2 regions of the Agrobacterium radiobacter genome follow, and region 2 is predicted to be linked to the other one. Evidence: predicted binding sites of a transcription regulator. Region 2 holds the regulator's gene; the other holds the start of a gene.

Region 1 (7,672 bases), 670 kb from region 2:
GCGGCGTGATCCGCTCGATCTTCCGGCTGGTATCAGGCATGGACAAGGATGAGGCGTCGCGAACGCAGATTCCGCAGGACCGGATTTTGAAGGTCGAGATCAACAGGAACAGTGCGGAGTGGATTTCGTGAGGGGTATGGGTCACCCCCTCTCCCGTCATTCCGGCCCTGAGCCGGAATCCAGCCAGCCCAAGTCCTTGGGCTGAAAAGATTCATCCCGCCGCGCAGACACGCGTCGGCTGGATGCCGGATCAAGTCCGGCATGACGGAAATGTTGGTGCTTCCCGAACAAGTTTACAGAGGTTCGCCCCGTCACAGGCAAAGCCGCAACCGCAGCCTTACTCAACGACCTGAAGATCGTCGACCACGCGTTTCCCATCCACTTCCGTGTAGAAAACCACGACCTTCACGCCTGCTTTCAGGCCTTCGAAATTGAACTCTTCCGGCACGCGATAGGTCTTGCCGTCGTTGAGCGTAATGCTCAGCCCATTGGCATCGATCTTGCTGATCGTGCCTTCCACGTCGACGCTCTGCGCGAAGCTGTTGATGGGCATCAAAAGGTTGGTGGCGGCCAGAAGGGCGGCAATCATCATACGCATCGATCTAGCTTTCGTGGATTTGCGTGAAAACCTTACATGCATGAAGAATTGCCTTTCGAATGTGGCGGAAATTGCCCGCAACCATGACATTTTCGGCCCAATTGATGAACGGATTTGGGATCGCGTTCAAGCCGTTAGTGATTTTTACACCGCATTTCCCGGCAATATTGGAAAACTCCGGATTAGCGTGGAAAACGATGGCGCTTTTACATTTTCGTCATCTCCCAAATCCTCGCCGGCCGGCGCGAATCGCCGCCTCCCCCTCATCACCTGTGCTTGTCACAGGAATGAAGGCAGAGACCTGCGGTAGCGTGCACCGCACTTATCCCGTCCCAGCGAAAGAAAGGCTTTTGCCTTGCCCGGATTTTCCACTAAGACAAATCCGCTTGTTTCAAACGGCGCTGTCCACAGGCGCCCTGTTTTCCGGTTTTGAGAACTATGTCGCATAACAGTTTCGGTCATCTTTTCCGTGTTACCACCTGGGGAGAAAGCCATGGGCCGGCACTTGGCTGCGTGGTGGATGGCTGCCCGCCCGGCATCCGCTTCACCCTTGCCGAGGTGCAGCACTGGATGGACAAGCGCAAACCCGGCCAGAGCCGCTTCGTGACCCAGCGGCGCGAAGATGACATCGTCAAGGTTCTCTCCGGCGTGATGCTGGATGAGGACGGCGAGACGATGATAACAACAGGCACGCCGATTTCGATGCTGATCGAGAATACCGACCAGCGTTCCAAGGATTACGGCGAGATCGCCAAGCGTTTCCGTCCCGGCCATGCCGACTTCACCTATGACCTGAAATACGGCATTCGCGATTATCGCGGCGGTGGACGCTCCTCCGCCCGCGAAACGGCGGCGCGTGTCGCCGCCGGCGCAATCGCCCGCAAGGTGGTGCCGAGCCTCAATGTGCGCGGCGCGCTGGTGCAGATCGGCAAGCACAGGATCAACCGCGACAACTGGGATTGGGATCAGGTCGATCAGAACCCGTTCTTCTGCCCGGATGCAGCCATGGTGCCGGTGTGGGAAGACTATCTCGACGGCATCCGCAAGGCCGGCTCCTCCATCGGGGCCGTTGTCGAAGTGGTGGCGGAGGGCGTTCCGGCCGGTATTGGCGCCCCCATTTATGCCAAGCTCGACCAGGATATCGCCTCAAACCTGATGTCGATCAACGCCGTCAAGGGTGTAGAGATCGGCGAAGGTTTCGCCTCCGCCGAGCTTTCCGGCGAGGAAAATGCCGATGAGATGCGCATGGGCAATGACGGCAAGCCGATCTTCCTCTCCAACCACGCCGGCGGCATTCTGGGCGGCATCGCGACCGGTGAACCTGTCATCGCGCGCTTTGCCATCAAGCCCACCTCCTCCATTCTGACGGAGCGCCTGTCCATCGATACCGACGGCAATAATGTCGATGTGCGCACCAAGGGGCGCCATGACCCCTGCGTCGGCATCCGCGCCGTGCCGATCGGCGAAGCGATGATCGCCTGCACCGTTGCCGACCATTATCTGCGAGACCGCGGCCAGACCGGCCGGCTGAAGTAAGGGGGACCGCCATGGCCTATGACCAGAAACGCGTTGTCGACGCCATTCGCGCTTTCGAAGCAGGCGAAATCGTCGTCGTGACCGATGATGACGACCGAGAGAATGAAGGCGATCTGATCATTTCGGCGGTGCATTGCACGGCGGAAAAGATGGCTTTCATCGTGCGCCACACCTCCGGCATCGTCTGCGCGCCCATGCCGCGCGAAGAAGCCAAGCGGCTGAACCTCAACGCCATGGTGGCGGAAAATGATAGCGCGCACACGACGGCCTTCACCGTCAGCGTCGATTTCAAGCACGGCACCACGACGGGCATTTCCGCCGATGACCGGACGCTAACCGTGCGCAATCTCGCCAATCCCAATGTCGGGGCTGCCGATTTTACCCGGCCGGGCCACATCTTCCCGCTGATTGCCCGTGAAGGTGGCGTCCTGATGCGCTCCGGCCATACCGAAGCGGCGGTCGATCTCTGCAAGCTTGCGGGCCTGCCGCCCATCGGTGTCATCTGCGAACTCGTCAATGATGACGGCACCGTGACGCGCGGACCGCAGGTCACCGCCTTTGCGGAAAAACACAAGCTGAAGCAGGTTTCCGTCGCCGACCTCATCGCCTATCGCCAGCGCAAGGAAACGCTGGTGGAGATGGAATCCTCCTTCACCATCGAAACGCCGTTCGGACCGGCCAAGGCGCAAACCTATTCCCTGCCCTGGGACCGGATGCAGCATATGGCGGTGATTTTCGGCGATATCAGAGACGGTGTCGACATTCCCGTTCGCCTGCACCCGGAAAATGTCGCCGACGACGTGTTCGGCGACCGCCAGCCGGTGCAGCACTATATGCAGAAGATTGCCGAGGAAGGCCGCGGCGTCATCGTCTATCTGCGTGAGGGCTCCGTCGGCGTCGGCCAGGTGGCCGGCCGTCGCAAGGCGCGTGATCCCGACGAGGCGCATGCGCAGGCCCGCTCACGTGAAAACGAATGGCTGGAAATCGGTCTCGGTGCGCAGATCCTCAAAGACCTCGGCATCAGCTCGATCAAGCTGATGACGACACGCGAGCGTCATTATGTCGGCCTGGAAGGCTTTGGCATCAAAATTTCGGCGACGGATATCGGGTGATTTAGGGGCTTCGCGAGAGCGCTTCGGCTTGGCGCGCTCTTCGCCCGTTCGGCGTCATCCTCGGCCTTGTGCCGAGGATCCATCCCGCAGTTCCCGACGTGACACGCTTGAGATGTTCCGGACACGTGAAGTCATGATCCCGGAAGCCATTGTCTCCGCGGCTTGTGGATCCTCGCCTCAAGGGCGAGGATGACGTCGAGTGTGGCGGCGCTCGCCACTACATTCAGGCACCGCGAAAAGACACCTTCATTTGTCCTCCCGCCAGCCCTCCAGATAATTCACGCTCTCAACCCCGGTAAACTTCGCAAGCCGCGATAGTTCCGCGTCGAGCTTTTCAAGCCGTCCTGCTGAGGCGCGCACGCCAGGCTCCAGCCACAGGCGGCGCACATCCAGCGTGCCGCGCTTGCGATCCGCCTTCATGTCGATGCGGCCGATCATCCGGTCGCCCTCCAGAAGCGGGAAGACATAATAGCCATATTGCCGTTTCGGCTCGGGCACGAAGACCTCGATGCGGTAATAAAAGCCGAACAGCCGTTCCGTGCGGTTTCGGTCGCGCAACAGCGGATCGAAGGGGCTGAGGACACGGACGCGGGCGGAGGGTTCCGGTACATCCGTCAGGTCGGCGGTGAAATCGGCAAAGGCAAAAGACGGGCGGGCGGTGTCTCCGTCGCTGGAGAGAAGCGAAACCTCGCAGAGTTCATCGCGATGGCTCTTGACCCAGTCCCTCGCCTCCTGCGGGGTGACGAGATCGAAAAAGGCGGCGATTTCGCCATGGGTGGCGAAACCCAGCCGCTTCAGCGCTTCGCGGCAGGCCCAGTCGACAAATTCGGCGTGCTCCACCTCGGTTTCGTGGTGCTCGCCGGGAATGACACGCTCGGCGAGATCATAGACCTTCTGGAAATTCACGCGGCCGGATATGGCGAGCTTGCCGGTGTGCCATAAATATTCGAGCGCCGTCTTGGAGGGATGCCAGTTCCACCAGCCGCCGGACTGATGCCCCTCCTCCTTCAGCTCCCGCGCCAGAACCGGGCCGGTGGCGGCGATGCGCTCCAGCGTTTCGCCGAAAGCGGCATCGAAGCCCTCTCCATGCCATTTGCGCCAGCGCTCCTGAATGATCGGCTCGCGGCGGCGGAAGCGGTGTTTCCAATAGGGGTAAAACTCCGTCGGTACGATGGAAGCGTCATGCGTCCAGTGCTCGAAAAGCGCGCGGTCCTTTTCCAGCAGCGTGGTCAGATGGTCACGCCTGTAGGTCTGGTTGCGTGAGAAGATAATCTGGTGGTGGGCGCGCTCCACGGTGCCGATGCTGTCCACCTGCACAAAACCGATATCGGTGATGAGCTGCAGCAGGCCATCCTTGGAAAGCGCCTTGCCGGGCGGGGAGCAAAGCCCCTGCCGCGCCAGAAAAATCCGCCTTGCCGCTTCGTTCGAAACCTTGATCGTCATGGCGCAAAAGGTATGACGGCTTTTTCAGGATTGCAATGTTCTTTTTTTGTTCCTTGTTTCACTTCTGTTGATGACGGGGTATAGAACCGGAAAACGAGCGCGAGGATGTAAGCTTGGAAATCCGTTTCGATGCCGCCGGTGTCGCTTTCGAGGGCCGGCAGGCCCTGCAGCCGCTGTCTGTGACATTGACGGAACGGCGCATCGGCGTGATCGGCCTCAATGGTTCCGGCAAGACCACCTTTGCCCGGCTGATCAACGGGCTGAACAAGCCGAGTGCGGGCAAGGTTTCGGTAAACGGTCTCGACACCGTGAGCGACGCCAAAGCGGTATTGCAGACGGTCGGCTTCATCTTCCAGAATCCGCAGAACCAGATCATCCTGCCGATCGTGCGCGACGATGTCGCCTTCGGCCTCAAGCGGCTCGGCATCGGCAGGGCGGAAACCGAAAACCGGGTGAAGGCCGTTCTTGCGCGGCTCGGCATTCCCCATCTGGAAGAGCGGCGCGCGCATGAGCTTTCCGGCGGAGAACTGCAGCTTGCAGCGCTTGCCGCCCTTCTGGTCACCGATCCGCAAATCCTAATTCTCGATGAACCGACCAACCAGCTTGATCTGAAAAACCGTACTATCGTTGAAAAAACCATGGCGGCGCTGTCGCAGGCGCTTGTTGTCATCACCCATGACCTGTCGCTGGTTGCAGGCTTCGACCGCGTGCTGGTTTTCCATGAAGGCGCGCTGGTTGCCGATGCCGGCCCCGAAGAGGCGGTGGCGCATTATCTGGAGGTGGCATCGCGATGAAATCGCTGCATGTCGAAGGCACCGGCTGGCTCTACCGCGTCTCGCCGCCCGTCAAGCTCCTGACGCTTATGGGCTTCAGCATCGCGCTGTTCCTCACCCGCGATCTGCCGCTTCTGGGATGCGCCGTGGTTCTCGCCGCCGCCATCCTGCGCGAGACACGCCTGCCCTTCCACGAGATCGGCCTTCGGCTGCGGCCGGTGATGCTGACCATCTTCCTCGTCGCGGCCTTCAGCTATCTCCTGCTTCCGGCCCATGATGCGAGTGTCAATCTTCTGCGGCTGACGGCGCTGGCGCTGCTTGCCACCGCCGTCACCATCACCGTCAGCATTTCGCAATTCATGGACGAGATTACGCGTGCCGCAGCCCCTCTGGAACGGCTGGGGCTGGTCAAGGCCGCCGATATCGGACTTGCCGCCGGGCTGGTGGTGCGGTTCGTGCCTGAGATCGTCAACCGTTACCATGCGGTGCGCGATGCGCACCGGGCGCGCGGCCTGCCCGTGCGCATGGCCACCATCATCGTGCCGCTCGTCATTATGACGTTGAAGGATGCCGATGCCATCGCCGACGCCATTGACGCGCGCGGCTTCAGAGGCCAAAGCTTGCGGCCAGATAACCATCCGGAGTTTTGAGTGTCATGACGACCCGCGACCTTGTGCTGATTTCGCTGTTTTCCGCCATCATCATCGCACTCGGGCTTCTGCCGCCGATCACGCTCGGTTTCATTCCGGTGCCGATCACCGCGCAGTCGCTCGGCGTCATGCTGGCGGGCGTCGTCCTCGGCGCAAAGCGCGGTACGCTCGCGGTTCTCCTGACAATCCTGATTGCCGCCATCGGCCTGCCGGTGCTTTCGGGCGGACGCGGCGGCCTTTCCATCTTCACCACGCCGACGACGGGCTTCCTGATCGGCTGGATGGCGGCGGTTTTCGTCACCGGCACGCTCTCGGAAAAACTCGTCAATCGCAGCCAGTCTGCCCTTACACAGGGCATCGGCTTTTTCATCGCCAGCCTGATCGGCGGCGTGGTCGTGCTTTATGCTTTCGGCATCACCTATCTGGCGCTGGTCGTCGGTCTTGGTTTCGAAAAGGCCTTCATGGGTTCGCTCGCCTTCATTCCGGGCGATGCGCTGAAGGCTGTGCTTGCAGCGCTGGCCGGCCGCGCCGTGATGGCGGGTTATCCGCTTCTGCCGCAGCGCGCCTGAACACACTTTCTTCGGGAGGAAAAGAATGGCGACGCGTTTATACGAACATCCGATCTTCCTGGAGCATATCACGCCCGAAGGCCACCCCGAGCGGCCGGATCGCCTGCGATCTCTGAACATCGCGCTCGAACATCCGAATTTCGAGCGTCTGATCCGCAGAGAAGCGCCTCAGGCCAATGAAGACGCGGTGTTGCTGGCGCATCCGGAGGAGCACCTGCTTGCCGTCATGCGGCAGATCCCTGAAGAGGATGGCGAGATCAACCGCGTCGAGGCCGACACTTATGTATCACGCAAAAGCCTGCAGGCGGCGCTGACCGGCATCGGTGCGGCGATGGCGGCGGTGGACGACGTGTTTACCGGCGCTGCCGACAATGTCTTCGTCGCGGCCCGCCCGCCCGGCCACCACGCCGAAACAGCCAAGGCCATGGGTTTCTGTCTTTTCAACAATGTGGCAATTGCCGCCCGCCATGCGCAGAAGGCGCACGGGGCAGAGCGCGTCGCCATCATCGACTGGGACGTGCATCACGGCAACGGTACGCAGGATATTTTCTGGAACGACACATCAGTGCTGTTCTGTTCCACCCACCAGATGCCGCTTTATCCGTGGAGCGGCGACAAAAACGAAACCGGCGTGAAGAACAACGTCGTCAACGCCCCGCTTTCGCCCAATACCGGCAGCGAATATTTTCGCGAGGCGTTCAAATCCCGCGTCCTGCCGGCCATTGCCGATTTTTCGCCTGACCTCATCCTCATCTCCGCCGGTTTCGACGCGCATCACCGCGATCCGCTGGCGCAGATCAATCTGGTGGGCGAGGATTTCGACTGGGCGACGGGCCGGCTTCTGGAAATGGCCGATAAATACGCATCGAACCGGGTCGTCAGCCTGCTTGAAGGCGGTTATGATCTGGAAGGGCTGGCGGAATCGGCAGCCATGCACATATTGAGAATGATGAAGGGTTGAACATGACGGAAAATGCCAACACAGCCGATG
Region 2 (7,672 bases):
TCTGCGCAGCCGTCGGCAGTTCGCCGTAGAGCAGCAGGTAGCAGGTTTCCAGGAAGTCGCCCTGTTCGGCAAGCTGCTCGATGGGGAAACCACGGTGCAGGAGAACGCCTTCGTCACCGTCGATGTAGGTGATCTTGGATTCGCAGGAGGCCGTCGACGTGAAGCCCGGGTCGTAGGTGAAGGAGCCCGTGTGCTTGTACAGCGTGGCGATATCGACGACGCTTGGTCCAATCGTGCCTTCCCTGACCGGGAGTTCGACCTGTTTTTCGCCAAGTGTCACTGTAGCGCTTTTTTCCGTCATACTGATCCTCCGAAAACATGCGGGTGGGGGCGTTGAGACACGCCCCGCGGTTAAGCGTCTACCGATTAGCTATATGATCCTTGCGCCGATGCCAAGCTATCCAAAGGTCAAATTGTGCATTGCGGCATACGCAATTGCGTTGCTTTTCGCTTTATCATCATAGCAATTCGATCTCGGTCAACGCAGGGTTAAAGGAAAGCATTGCAATCCCTCGCATCCGCCTGCAAACCTGTTTCCGGTGCGGCAGGGGCGCGGCGCAGAGTGCTTGGTCAAGGGGAAAAAAAGCATTTCGGATATGCGGAAACGATGCAGGGCGGCTTGCCCGGCACGGCGGAGATTCTGTTCCCGCTACGCAGAGCCGGGGATGTCGCGACATATGATACGCCCGCCCTTGTCAGCAGGCCAAAACTGCGAGCTGTCGCCTCTCAAAAAATCGCCGCGTGCTTCGCCGAGGAGCGTGCATTCGGCCACGATTTTCTTTTCGTGCCGGTCTTCATCGGCTGTGGTGCGATCTTCTGGTTTTCCCTCGATACCTCGCCTTCATTCCCTGTTCTGGCAATCATATGTCTCATTGCCGCGGGCCTGGCATCCTTCACGAAATATCGTTCGGGCCTGGCAGCGACGGCCTGCGGCTTTTTCGCGCTGTTCTTGCTGGGCATGCTTTTCGCCGAGGTCGAAACGCGGCGGGTGGGAACCGTGGTGCTGGATACACCCGTCACCACTACCATTACAGGCACGGTGACGCGCCGGGAGGTCGATGCACGCGGGGATTGGCGATATGTGGTGCGGCTTGCCGCGACGGAGGCGCCGGCATTGTCACGCCCGCCGGAAAAGGTCTCGCTTCTCTCACGCGGGGGAGGTGAGCCTGTCGCACTGGGCGCGACCATTCGTGGTAAGGCGCGGCTTTCGCCACCATCCGGCCCGGCTTTGCCGGGGCTCAACGATTTCGCCTTTGCCTCCTATTTCAGGGGCATAGGCGCGACGGGCTTCTTTTATAAGCCGCCACAGACGGTCATATCACCCGAAGATGACATCAGCGCCGGAACGGACTGGCTGGAATGGGCCGATATGAGGCTTTACGGCCTGCGCACCGCCATTGCCGAACGCATTCGCAACACCATCGGCGGGGACGCCGGAGCCTTTGCCGCCTCCATCGTCACCGATGAGAGACAGGCCATATCTGCCGGGACGATGGAAGCGCTGCGGCTTTCCGGCCTTGCCCACATCGTCGCCATATCCGGGCTCAACATGGCGCTCGCGTCAGGCATATTTTTTGTGGGGCTGAGGCTTGCCTTCAGCCTTTTTCCGGCCTTTGCGCAGCGCTGGCCCGTCAAGAAGATCTCGGCTTTCGCCGCACTCCTGATGACGCTTGCCTATTATCTGATTTCCGGTTTCGCCGTCTCCGCCGAACGGGCCTGGCTGATGATGTCGGTGATGCTGATCGCTGTTCTCTTCGATCAACCCTCGCTCAGTCTCAGGAATGTTGCGCTTTCCGCTCTGGTCATTCTTGCCTTGTCGCCCTCGGAAATCATGGGGCCGAGCTTCCAGATGTCCTTTGCCGCAACCATCGCGCTCGTCGCCTCCTATGCCGCCTGGAGCCGCTGGCGTGTTGATCGCGAGCGTCTGTTCATCGGGCGCAAACCGGCATGGATGACGGTGGCGCAAACGGCGGGCGCCATCATCGGCGGAGTCATCACGACCTCGTTGATCGGCGGTCTTTCGACTGCGATCTATTCCGCCGAGCATTTTCAGCGTGTCACCACCTATGGACTTTTTGCCAATCTGGCCGCCATGCCGCTCATGTCGCTGATCGTCATGCCTTTCGGCCTTGTCGCCATGCTGCTGATGCCTTTCGGGCTCGATGCTCCGTTCCTCAAGGTCATGGGTTACGGTATGGCTCTCGTGATCGAAGTTTCTCGGGAGGTGGCCTCCTGGGGAGGAAGCGCTGCGACGGGGCGGCCACATGGCTGGTTCCTGGGGCTTGCCTCCGTTGGTTTTCTGCTGCTGGCATTGTTACGCAGCCGGCTGGCGCTTCTTGGTTTGCCGTTTCTGGTCCTCGCCTTTGGCCTGTCGGCGGCCACGGCCTATCGCAATCCGCCTCATCTGCTTGTTCATGAGGATGGCATGCTGGTGGCGCTGCTGGAGGATGGCAAAGCCTACACGACGAAAACACGGCCGCAGGGTTTCGTTTATGACCAGTGGCAAAGGGCACTGCTGTTGCCGGAACAGCCAGTTCCGCCGGTCTTTCTCAAGAGCGAGGCTGCGGCAACCACCGTGGCTTTAACCAAGGCGAAGCTTGATCCGGAAAAGATGAGGGCGGTTACACGGCAGATGACGGTGGCCCTGAGAGACGCGGAGCCCGGTATTTTCACCTGCAGCAAAGGCATATGGTGTGCCGCACGCGCGGGAAGCGGCGAATGGATCATCGTTCTGGAAGATGGTCGATTTGCCGGAAAGGCATGTGATATCGCCGATATTGTCGTCGTTTCCCGCAGAACATCCTTCTCCCAATGCCGCTCGGGCGCACTTCTGCTTAACCGCGATATCCTGCGCCGGATCGGTTCACTGGAAATAGACTTTGCCGGCAGCGATCAGGTAGCGGTAGTCGGCAGGTTGCGCGCCGCGATAGCCGGCATGGACAGGCCCTGGAGCGAACATCGCTATTACGACTGGAAAAGCGGCCGTTTTGACCATGAGGTCCCTGATGCCGTCACGCGGTTGCTGGCGGCACCACAATGAGGGCCGCCAGCCTGGATCGTCAGGCCTTGATGCGCAGATCCGTCGTCAATTCGCCGATCCCGCCGATTTCCTCTTCATGCGCCGCGTCGCGCCAGGTTTCCTTCAGTCCGGCCTCGTACCATTCGCGCATGGCGGGCAGGGCGAGCAGCCGGTCACAATAGGCTTTCGCTGCGGGCGAAAGTTCCGCGCCATAGGTCTGGAAACGGAAAGCCACCGGGCAGAAGAAGGCATCGACCGCCGTAAATTTCTGGCCGGCAAGAAAGGGCCCGCCAAATTTTGCCAGGCCTTCGCTCCACAGCGCATCAACGCGCTTTATGTCGGCCGCTAGCCCGGTATCACCACCCTTCGGTTTTACGCGAATGCCGACCGACATGGGGTAGAGATTGCGCAGCGAGAAAAAGCCCGCATGCATTTCGCTCGCAGCCGAACGCGACCAGGCTCTTGCCTGCTTGTCGCTCGCCCAGACGCCCTGATGTCGCTCCGCCAGATATTCGGCGATCGACAACGATTCCCAAACCGTCACGCCTTCATCAACGAGGCAAGGCACCTTGCCGGTTGGCGAAAAGGTGGAGAAGGAAACGCCTTCGCCGAAGGGAACGAGTTTTTCATCGAAAGCAATGCCGAGCGTGCGCATCAATACCCATGGCCGCAGTGACCATGAGGAATAGTTCTTGTTGGCGATATAAAGATCGTACATGGCGTGTTCCCCGATATGATGCGCATTTCTATACCGGCGGATGGGCCCAGGAATATTGCAAATAATCCATGGCTCCCATAAGCCGCATTGATGAGTGGGACAGGAAGAAAAGAAGCACCTGCAGGTCACCATTCGGAGATAACGACGAAACACACCGCGACGAGACTGATGACCTGCATCCTTTCTCAACGAAATTAAGGATGCTCATTTTCAATCATCTGTTTCTTACCGCTGCCTGCTGGCCTTCGCGATAAAAGATGTGCGGACCTGCCAGACGATGTCGCTTCTCACTTATGCAGAACCGCATCATTCCAAGGAGCAAGCTGCAATGCTCCATAAGGGGAGCGCCATCCTCTTGATGGTGCCCGCAGCAAAAGGAATTGCGGCCCCATGCCTTGAATCAATGGTAACGGCGGATCAGTCCGACCAGCTTGCCCTGGATTTTCACCCGGTCCGGTCCAAAAATACGCGTTTCATAGGCCGGGTTTGCCGCCTCGAGCGCAATGGAGGCGCCCTTGCGACGGAAACGCTTCAGGGTGGCTTCCTCATCATCCACCAGCGCTACAACGATATCACCCGGATTTGCCGTATTGCCATTGCGGATGATGACGGTATCGCCATCAAAAATGCCGGCCTCGATCATCGAGTCGCCCTTGACCTCAAGAGCGTAATGTTCGCCCGAACCCAGCATATCAACAGGCACGGCCACATCGTGGGTATTGTTCTGGATGGCGGAAATCGGCACACCGGCAGCGATGCGGCCCATGACCGGCACGGTGACGGCCCCGACGAGATCATTGGCCGGCGTCTTGGGGGCAGGGGCCGCTTCCGACGCCTTGGGTTTGCCAAGGCTGCCTTCGATGACGCTCGGCGAAAAGCCGCGCTGCGGCCTTGCACCCGGCGTATAGGCCTCAGGCAGCTTGATGACTTCCAGCGCTCGCGCTCTATTTGGTAGCCGGCGAATAAACCCGCGCTCTTCGAGGGCGGTGATCAGGCGGTGGATGCCAGATTTCGAGGCAAGATCGAGTGCGTCCTTCATTTCATCGAAGGATGGCGGCACGCCGGACTCTTTCATTCGTTCATGAATGAAGAGAAGCAATTCCTGCTGTTTGCGCGTGAGCATGAGGAAAACACCCTTTAGAATCGTAGTGGAAGTCGCGAAACAAATACAGAACGAACACTATATGTTCCATATGTGTTCCGCAATCCCCTAAAATTTCGTGAAGCTGCTATCTGTTGTTTTGATGATTTGCTTCTTGGCCTACGATTGTGCTTTTCTGCGGCCCAAATCGTCCAGGCATGTCCGGGCGGAGTGCCAGCGCAGGAAACAGGTCATGATGAAATCCCATAGCGTCGATCATCTCGTTCTGCCGGTGCAGGATATCGGCGTTGCCGCGAAACGTCTCGCCAGCCTTGGATTTACGGTCTCACCGGAGGCTTTGCATCCTTTCGGCACCCGAAATGCCTGTGTTTTTTTTACCGACGGGACCTATCTGGAGCCGCTCGTAATTGCTGATCCGGCTAAATATAATGCGTCGGCAGACAGGGGAGATGTGTTCACGGGCAGGGACAGGGCCTTCCGGCAACGTGACGGGCGGGAGGGTTTTTCGGCTCTTGTCGCCAAAACCGAAGATGCCCTTGCCGACCATGACAGGTTTCTGACGTCTGGCGTGTCAGCGGGCGATGTGTTCCAGTTTTCGCGGCCTGTGCGGATGCCGGATGGATCGGAAAGCGAGGCGGCGTTCCGGCTGGCTTTTGCGGCAAGCGGGGCGGCGGATTTCTTTCTGTTTAGTTGTCAGCGGCTGCAGGCCCTGCCGGGCGATCGAACAGTGCTGGAGCGCCATGCCAACGGTGTCTCCGGCCTCAGTGAAATCGTTCTGTTCTCCGGTGATGATCCGAACGCGGCGCGCTTGATCGAAACGGTGTTTGGTTGTGAGGGCAGAATATCTCCGGATGGTGATATGGTTTTCGCGACCGACAATGCGCGCATCAGATTGACCGGAAAACCTGATTTCAGCGGACAGGCCCCGAATACTCCTGATTGGAGCGGCGGCGGATTGCGCGGTGCGGGCATCGTCTTTTCGTCGCACGATCTTGCCGTGACAGAGGCGGCGCTTGCTGCTAATGGCGTGTCCTGCGCAAAAGCGGACGGTCGCCTGGTGGTGCCTGCGGCACCCGGTCAGGGCGTTGCCTTCGCCTTCGAGGAAAAATGATGAGCGTTACGAACAATCTCAAAGTCACCGCCGGCGACGGCGTCAGCAAGGTTTCCTTCTCCAATGCCGAGCGTTTTTCGCTGATTGCCGGCCCGTGCCAGATGGAAAGCCGCGAACATGCCTTCATGATTGCAGGTGTCCTGAAAGAGCTTTGCGACAGCCTCGGGATCGGACTTGTCTACAAGTCCTCCTTCGACAAGGCGAACCGCACCTCGCTTTCCGGCAAGCGCGGTATCGGCCTTGACAGCGCGATGCAGGTTTTCGCTGATCTCAAGAAGGAATTCGGCTTTCCTGTTCTGACCGACATTCACACCGAGGAGCAATGCGCCATCGTTTCCGAGGTGGTGGATGTGCTGCAGATTCCGGCTTTCCTCAGCCGCCAGACCGATCTTCTCGTCGCCGCCGCCAAAACCGGCCGTGTCATCAACGTCAAGAAGGGCCAGTTCCTGGCGCCCTGGGACATGAAGAACGTGCTCGCCAAGCTTAATGAGAGCGGCAACCCGAATGTGCTTCTGTGCGAGCGCGGCGCTTCCTTCGGTTACAATACGCTGGTCTCCGACATGCGCTCCCTGCCGATCATGGCATCGCTTGGCGCGCCGGTCGTGTTTGACGCCACCCACTCGGTGCAGCAGCCGGGCGGGCAGGGTGGCTCCACGGGCGGCCAGCGCGAATTCGTCGAGACCTTGGCACGCGCGGCGGTCGCCGTCGGCGTGGCCGGCCTCTTCATCGAGACCCATGAGGACCCTGATAATGCGCCGTCTGACGGCCCCAACATGGTGCACCTGAAGGACATGCCGAAACTGCTCGAAAAGCTTCTGGCTTTCGACGCCATCACCAAAGCCTGAGGGCTGGCCGCTGCGGCGGGCGCCGTTTGTGCCAATCGATTTTAATGGCGGGCGGGCCGTTTCCGCTGCCCACCGTCATTGTAATTTCTTCGCCATCGTCTAAGACAGGCGACGGAAAATATCTGTTCCATTCCCAAGGGAGAGACCATGACTGCCATTACCGATATCATCGCGCGCGAAATCCTCGACAGCCGCGGCAACCCGACCGTTGAAGTCGACGTTTATCTCGAAGACGGCTCCATGGGCCGTGCCGCCGTTCCCTCCGGCGCCTCCACCGGCGCGCATGAGGCGGTTGAGCTGCGTGATGGCGGCAAGCGTTATCTCGGCAAGGGCGTGGAAAAGGCGGTCGAAGCCGTCAATACGGAAATCTTCGACGCGATTGGCGGTTTCGACGCTGAAAACCAGATCCAGATCGACCAGATGATGATCGCGCTCGACGGCACGCCGAACAAGTCGCGTATCGGCGCCAACGCCATCCTCGGCGTGTCGCTCGCCGTTGCGAAGGCTGCCGCTGAAGCGTCCGGCCTGCCGCTTTACCGTTATGTCGGCGGCCCGAACGCGCATCTGCTGCCGGTTCCGATGATGAACATCATCAATGGCGGCGCGCATGCAGACAACCCGATCGATTTCCAGGAATTCATGATCCTGCCGGTCGGCGCGGAAAACATCCGCGAAGCCGTGCGCATGGGTTCGGAAGTGTTCCATACGCTGAAAAAAGAACTGTCGGCGCAGGGCCACAACACCAACGTCGGCGACGAGGGCGGTTTTGCACCGGGCCTCGAAAGTGCGCCGGCTGCGCTCGATTTCATCATGAAGTCGATTGAAAAGGCCGGTTACCGTCCGGGCGACGACATGTTCGTTGGTCTTGACTGTGCAT

What was found. The regulator LexA, encoded in region 2, represses DNA repair genes until DNA is damaged. The targets are predictions, from matches to a motif close to TGTTCNNNNTGTGTTCNG.
Region 1: MRBLRC7O_RS02000 (energy-coupling factor ABC transporter ATP-binding protein) is a predicted target of LexA. The motif match lies at 4,726-4,743, and genes of this name have one in related genera.

The regions. Positions count from the first base shown of each region.
Region 1 covers NZ_JBEGHX010000001.1:413,667-421,338, reverse strand. Annotated here, with positions in the region: gene MRBLRC7O_RS02030 (histidine phosphatase family protein) at 1-131, shown strand, start outside; gene MRBLRC7O_RS02025 (DUF1344 domain-containing protein) at 338-598, opposite strand; gene MRBLRC7O_RS02020 (hypothetical protein) at 682-1,047, shown strand; gene aroC (chorismate synthase) at 1,037-2,134, shown strand; gene ribB (3,4-dihydroxy-2-butanone-4-phosphate synthase) at 2,146-3,246, shown strand; gene MRBLRC7O_RS02005 (winged helix-turn-helix domain-containing protein) at 3,493-4,689, opposite strand; gene MRBLRC7O_RS02000 (energy-coupling factor ABC transporter ATP-binding protein) at 4,803-5,483, shown strand; gene MRBLRC7O_RS01995 (energy-coupling factor transporter transmembrane component T family protein) at 5,480-6,112, shown strand; gene MRBLRC7O_RS01990 (biotin transporter BioY) at 6,118-6,681, shown strand; gene MRBLRC7O_RS01985 (histone deacetylase family protein) at 6,707-7,642, shown strand; gene MRBLRC7O_RS01980 (exodeoxyribonuclease VII small subunit) at 7,645-7,672, shown strand, end outside.
Region 2 covers NZ_JBEGHX010000001.1:1,086,068-1,093,739, forward strand. Annotated here, with positions in the region: gene gltA (citrate synthase) at 1-301, opposite strand, end outside; gene MRBLRC7O_RS05510 (ComEC/Rec2 family competence protein) at 608-3,040, shown strand; gene MRBLRC7O_RS05515 (glutathione S-transferase family protein) at 3,060-3,737, opposite strand; gene lexA (transcriptional repressor LexA) at 4,138-4,860, opposite strand; gene MRBLRC7O_RS05525 (VOC family protein) at 5,072-5,950, shown strand; gene kdsA (3-deoxy-8-phosphooctulonate synthase) at 5,950-6,795, shown strand; gene eno (phosphopyruvate hydratase) at 6,943-7,672, shown strand, end outside.